DNA from 2 places in the Micromonospora sp. WMMD1102 genome. Region 1 is predicted to be linked to the other one. Evidence: predicted binding sites of a transcription regulator. Region 1 holds the regulator's gene; the other holds the start of a gene.

Region 1 (3,377 bases):
CGAGGAGGTGCTGCTGCGGGTGCGGCTCGCCACCGGACTGCCGCTGGCCGTCCTGGACGAGCCGGGGCGGGCGGGTGCGACCCGGGCCCGGGAGAACGGGCTGCTGGACGGCGCGGCGTACGACGCGGGGCGGGCGGTACTCACCCTGCGCGGGCGACTGCTGGCCGACGCCGTCGTCCGCGACCTGCTGCCCTGACAGCCCGATGGCCCGCGCCGGGTGCGGCACGGGCCATCGTCGTGGCTCGGGAATTACTTGATCATGCGAATGGTCATCGGGTAGCGGTACAGCACGCCCTCGTTGGCCTTCATGCCGGCGATGATCGAGAAGATCAGCACCACCACCCAGGCGATCAGCGGCAGGAAGAAGAGCACCACGGTGCAGGTCCCGACGACGAGCGAGACGATCGAGATGATGCCCCAGGTGATCTGGAAGTTGAGCGCCTCGACCGCGTGCGCGCGCACGGTCGGCGACTCGTTGCCCTTGGCGAGCAGCGCCACGAGCGAGGCGATGAAGCCGACCACGATGCCGCCGAAGTGCGCGATCAGGGCCCAGGTCTTCTCGTCGCTGTTGGCATAGCCGTGCGGTGCCGGTGCGCCGTAGGGGTTGCCGGGGTAGCCGCCCTGCGGCGGGTAGCCGCCCTGCGGCGGGTAGCCGCCCTGCGGCGGGTAGCCGGCGCCGGGGTATCCGCCGGGCGGCTGGCCACCGGACGGCGGGTAACCGGGCGGCTGGCCACCGGGCGGCGGGTAGCCGCCACCGGGGGGTGGGTAGCTCCCGCCCTGGGGCGGGTAGCCGCCACCGGAGGTCGGGTACGTCCCGCCGCCTGAGGTCGGGTAGGTGCCGCCACCGGACGTCGGATAGGTGCCGCCGCCCGAGGTCGGCGGGGGCGTGCCGGGCGCACCGTACTGCGGTGCGGCGGGCGGGGGATACCCCTCGCCCGGCGGCGGGTACTGGCCCGGGTTCATCGGGGTGGTCGGGTCCTGCGGCGGACCGCCGTATTCTCCGGGAGGGCGGGGCGGTTCAGTCATGGGGTCACGGTAGGACCAGCGCTCAACCGACGCCAGCCGCCCCCCCGGTCGAACCCGCACCCGCGGTCGAACCCGCACCCGTCCGGAGGATCGAACCCGCACCCGTCCAGCCGATCGGACTCGCGCCGTCCGGCGATCGAACCCGGACGATGACCGGCGGTGCCCGCCAGGCGCACCGGGGTAGGGTGTGCTGGCAAGCCTGTTGTCCAGCTTCGGATAGCCCTTCCAAATGATCATCGCGCGGGGTACGCCTTGGTCGTAGACTGGCACTCGCTACAGTCGAGTGCCAGGCAAGCCTGGCCCGACCGTCGTGGTCGCCCCGGTCGTTTCGCCCAGCCGGGGCCGGACGTCGCAGGGAGGTGAGGATGGGTCTCGACGACCGCAAGCTCGACGTGCTGCGCGCGATCGTGGAGGACTACGTCGCCACCCAGGAACCGGTCGGCAGCAAGGCACTTGTCGAGCGTCACCAGCTCGGGGTCTCCCCGGCCACCGTCCGCAACGACATGGCCGTGCTGGAGGAGGAGGGCTACATCCGGCAGCCGCACACAAGTGCCGGTCGGGTTCCCACCGACCGTGGCTACCGGCTCTTCGTGGACCGGCTCTCCCGGGTCAAGCCGCTGACCCCGGCCGAGCGCCGGGCGATCGAGCGGTTCCTGGTCGGCGCGGTGGACCTCGACGACGTGGTGCACCGTACGGTCCGGCTGCTCGCCCAGCTCACCCGGCAGGTGGCCGTGGTGCAGTACCCGAGCCTGGCCCGCTCCGCCGTCCGGCACCTGGAACTGGTGCCGATCTCCACCACCCGGCTGATGCTGGTCATGATCGCCGACACCGGCCGGGTCGAGCAGCGGCTGGTCGAGCTGCCGGCGCCGATCACCGCCGACGACGTGACCGACCTACGCCGGCTGATCAACGAGCAGCTCGCCGGCAAGAAGCTCGCCGACACCCCGCCGCTGGTCCAGGCACTCGTCGACGAGGTCGTCCCCGGGCTCCGCCCGGCGATGACCACGCTCGCCACGGTGCTGCTGGAAACCCTTGTCGAGCGGCACGAGGAGCGGCTCGCCCTGGCCGGCACCGCGAACCTGACCCGGGGCGGGCTGCTCGACTTCCAGGGCTCGCTGCGACCGATCCTCGAGGCCCTCGAGGAGGAGGTCATCCTGCTCAAGCTGATCGGCGAGGTGGAGCCGAACACCCTCCAGGTGCGGATCGGCGACGAGAACGAGATCGACAACCTCCGGGGCACCTCGGTGGTCAGCACCGGATACGGTCCGGGTGCGACCATCGTCGGCGGACTCGGCGTGTTGGGGCCCACCCGGATGGACTATCCGGGCACCATCGCCACGGTGCGGGCCGTGGCACGCTACGTCGGCGACGTGCTGGCGCAGAACTGACCACCACAGCTCACCCTGACGACCGGCGGACGGTACGCGAGACAGACATGAGGACACGGAACGCAGTGGCCAAGGACTACTACGGGATTCTCGGCGTCAGCCGGGACGCCTCCGACGACGACATCAAGCGCGCCTACCGCAGGTTGGCGCGGCAGTACCACCCGGACGTGAATCCGGATCCGGAGGCACACGAGAAGTTCAAGGACATCAACGCCGCGTACGAGGTCCTCTCGGACGACCAGAAGCGGCAGATCGTCGACCTCGGCGGTGACCCGCTGGCCCCCGGTGGCGGACCCGGTGCCGGTCCCGGCGGTGCGGGCGGCCCCTTCGTCGGCTTCCAGGACATCATGGACGCCTTCTTCGGGGCGGCCGGCGGCTCCCGGGGCCCGCGTCCGCGCACCCGGCCCGGTGCCGACGCGATCCTGCGGCTCGAACTCGACCTGCCGGAGACCGCGTTCGGGGTGGAGGCGCCGATCACGGTGGACACGGCCGTGCTCTGCACCACCTGCACCGGCGCAGGCACGGCACCCGGCACCCACCTGGCCACCTGCGAGGCGTGCGGCGGGCGCGGCGAGGTGCAGTCGGTGCAGCGCACCTTCCTCGGCCAGGTCGTCTCGTCCCGGCCGTGCACCGTCTGCCAGGGGTACGGCACGGTCATCCCGCACCCCTGCCCGACCTGCGCCGGTGACGGCCGGGTGCGCACCCGCCGCTCGCTGACCGTCAAGATCCCGGCCGGGGTCGAGGACGGCATGCGGATCCGGCTGGCCCAGCAGGGCGAGGTCGGCCCCGGCGGCGGTACGGCCGGCGACCTCTACGTGGAGATCCACGAGCGGCCGCACGACGTCTACTCCCGCAAGGGCGACGACCTGCACTGCCGGGTCACGGTGCCGATGACCGCCGCCGCGCTCGGCACCCGGCTGACCATCAAGACGCTGGACAGCGAGGAACCGGTCGACGTCAAGC
Region 2 (3,377 bases), 700 kb from region 1:
CTTCAGGATCTCCGCCCGGCCGACCCCCAGCTCCCGCAGCCGGGCGCGCAGCCGTTTCAGCGAGAACGGCAGCGCCTCGACCACCTCCAGGCACCGGGCGTACGGGGTGGGGTGGGCGGTGTCGGCGTAGACGTACGCGATCTCGGGATCGGCGAGGGTGCCGTCGACCGTACCGGCGAACTCGGCGACCAGGTGGGACCGGACCACCGCCGGGTCCGGGTCGTACAGGTAGCGCCGGAGCGGGCCGACCGGCGCCTGCCGGGTGCCGTCGCCGGTGAGTTCGTGCACCGCCGACCCGACCAGCAGGGTGGCCCGGCGCGGCACGGTGCCGAGCGGGCCGGAGTCGGTCGGGCCGGAGTTGGTCGGGCTGGCGCCGTGCGGGCCGGAGTCGGTCGGGCCGGACCAGACGGTCGCCTCGACCAGGTCGCCGTCGACGCTCACCCACTCGCCCTCGGCACCCGCCGGCAGCAGCCGGTGTTCGATCCCCGGGGCGACCTTGAAGACTGTCCGGGGCACCCGGTCGACCAGGTCGAGCAGGAAGTCCCAGGGTGGCGAGTAGGCGGCCGGGTCGAAGATCCGCCGGCCGGTGCCGGCCCGCCGCCGGGCCGGGTCGCAGAACACCGCGTCGACCGGCCGCCCCTGCACGGCGGTGAGGTCGAACCGCGTCGCGTCGCCGAGCGTGACCGTGAAGGTCTCGGCCACCCCGGCCGCCCCGGCGTTCGCGGCGGCCATCGCCGCGGTGAGCGGGTCGGCCTCCACGCCGTACACCCGGATGCCGGCCCGGGCGGCGGCGATGGCGTCGGCGCCGAGGCCGCAACCGAGGTCCACGAGCGTGCCGACCCCGGCGGCGCGCAGCCGGGCGGCCCGGCGGGCGGCGACGGCGGCCCGGGTGGCCTGCTCCAGCCCGGCCCGGGTGAAGAACATCCCGGCGGCCTCCGGGCCGAACTTGACCGCCGCCCGGCGGCGCAGCCCGGCCTGGGTCAGCGCGGCGGCGGCCAGCCCGGCCGGCACCCCGGCCGCGCGCAGCGCCGCCGCCGCGGCCAGCGGGTCGCCGCCGGCCAACTCGGCGGCGGCGGCCAGCGCGGTTCCCCCTTCCGGGGTACGCAGCGCGGCGAACTGCTCCAGGTCCACCGCAGCATTGTGCCGGCCGAGGTAGGGAAAGGGCGTGTCGGGTTGGCACTCTCCTTGACGGAGTGCTAGCCACCGGCATAACCTGCGGTTAGCACTCTCAAACCGAGGGTGCCAGCTTCCGGGCGGTTGTCCGGGAGTTGAACGCCAGGCGGACCGGCACCCGCGACGACGGCCCCGCCCGGTGGCATGTGGCAGATTGACGCTGGTCGGCTCGCCGGCCAGCACAGAAACCAGTACCCCAGGAGGGTATGCCCGTGACTACCGCGACCAAGGTTGCGATCAAGCCGCTCGAGGACCGGATCCTGGTCCAGGCGAACGAGGCTGAGACGACCACGGCGTCGGGCATCGTGATTCCCGACACCGCCAAGGAGAAGCCGCAGGAGGGCACCGTCCTCGCTGTCGGCCCCGGCCGCTTCGACGACGACGGCAACCGGATCCCGGTTGACGTGAAGGTCGGCGACACGGTCATCTACTCGAAGTACGGCGGCACCGAGGTCAAGTACGCCGGCGAGGAGTACCTGGTGCTCTCCGCCCGCGACGTCCTCGCCGTCATCGAGAAGTGATCTGACTGATTTCAGTGACGCTGCCCCGGACCGGCCCTGCCGGGCCGGGGCAGCGCTGCGTGAAGGGACCCTGTTAACACAATGGCGAAGATTCTGAGCTTCTCGGATGACGCCCGGCACCTGCTGGAGCACGGTGTCAACGCGCTCGCGGACACGGTCAAGGTCACTCTCGGCCCGCGCGGGCGCAATGTCGTCCTGGACAAGAAGTTCGGTGCCCCGACGATCACCAACGACGGCGTGACCATCGCCAAGGAGATCGAACTCACCAACCCGTACGAGAACCTCGGCGCGCAGCTGGTCAAGGAGGTGGCGACCAAGACCAACGACGTCGCCGGCGACGGGACCACCACCGCCACCGTGCTGGCCCAGGCGATGGTCCGGGAGGGCCTGCGCAACGTCGCCGCCGGTGCCGGCCCGGCCGGGCTGAAGCGCGGCATCGACCTGGCCGCCGCGAAGATCTCCGAGGCGCTGCTGGAGAAGGCCGTCGAGGTGGGCAGCCGGGAGTCGGTCGCGCACGTGGCGACGATCTCGGCCCAGGACGCCACCATCGGCGACCTGATCGCCGAGGCGATGGAGAAGGTCGGCCGGGACGGTGTGATCACCGTCGAGGAGGGCTCGACCCTGGCCACCGAGCTGGAGGTCACCGAGGGCCTCCAGTTCGACAAGGGCTTCGTCTCGCCGAACTTCGTCACCGACACGGAGTCGCAGGAGGCGGTGCTCGAGGACGCGTACATCCTGATCACCACCCAGAAGATCTCCTCGATCGAGGAGCTGCTGCCGCTGCTGGAGAAGGTCCTGCAGAGCGGCAAGCCGCTGCTGATCGTCGCCGAGGACGTGGAGGGGCAGGCGCTCTCCACCCTGGTGGTCAACTCGATCCGCAAGACCGTCAAGGTCTGCGCGGTGAAGGCGCCCGGCTTCGGCGACCGGCGCAAGGCGATGCTCCAGGACATGGCGATCCTGACCGGCGGCGAGGTGGTCGCCCCCGAGCTGGGCTACAAGCTCGACTCGGTCGGCGTCGAGGTGCTCGGCACCGCCCGCCGGGTGGTGGTCGACAAGGACAACACCACGATCATCGACGGCCGGGGCCGGGACAACGACGTCACCGAGCGGATCACCCAGATCCGCAAGGAGATCGAGGCCTCCGACTCCGACTGGGACCGGGAGAAGCTCCAGGAGCGGCTGGCCAAGCTCTCCGGCGGCATCGCGGTGATCAAGGCCGGCGCGGCGACCGAGGTCGAGATGAAGGAGCGCAAGCACCGCATCGAGGACGCCATCGCCGCGACCAAGGCCGCGGTCGAGGAGGGCACCGTGCCGGGCGGCGGCGCCGCGCTGGTGCAGATCTCCTCGGCGCTCGACGGTGACCTCGGGCTGACCGGCGACGAGAAGGTGGGCGTCTCGATCGTCCGCAAGGCGCTCGTCGAGCCGCTGCGGTGGATCGCCCAGAACGCCGGGCACGACGGCTACGTGGTCGTGCAGAAGGTCGCCGAGCAGGGCTGGGGCACCGGCCTCGACGCCGCCACCGGCGAGTACAAGGACCTGGCCAAGGCCGGCATCGTCGACCCGGTGAAGGTGACCCGCAACGCCGTCACCAACGCGGCGTCGATCGCCGGGCTGCTGCTTACCACCGAGAGCCTGGTGGTGGAGAAGCCGGAGAAGGCCGAGCCGGCCGCCGCCGGTGGGCAC

Evidence for each region. Region 1 encodes HrcA, which represses chaperone genes, less so after heat shock. Its sites were predicted from a motif close to GGTTNGCACNCTCNNNNNGAGNGTGCNAACC; they were not measured.
Region 2: a site for HrcA is predicted at 1,218-1,248, ahead of groES (co-chaperone GroES). Genes of this name have one in related genera too.

The regions. Positions count from the first base shown of each region.
Region 1 covers NZ_JARUBN010000001.1:5,705,791-5,709,167, reverse strand. The annotation lists gene hemW (radical SAM family heme chaperone HemW) at 1-196, shown strand, start outside; gene O7626_RS25560 (DUF4870 domain-containing protein) at 250-1,026, opposite strand; gene hrcA (heat-inducible transcriptional repressor HrcA) at 1,392-2,414, shown strand; gene dnaJ (molecular chaperone DnaJ) at 2,480-3,377, shown strand, end outside.
Region 2 covers NZ_JARUBN010000001.1:6,407,736-6,411,112, reverse strand. The annotation lists gene O7626_RS28770 (methyltransferase domain-containing protein) at 1-1,131, opposite strand, end outside; gene groES (co-chaperone GroES) at 1,380-1,694, shown strand; gene groL (chaperonin GroEL) at 1,776-3,377, shown strand, end outside.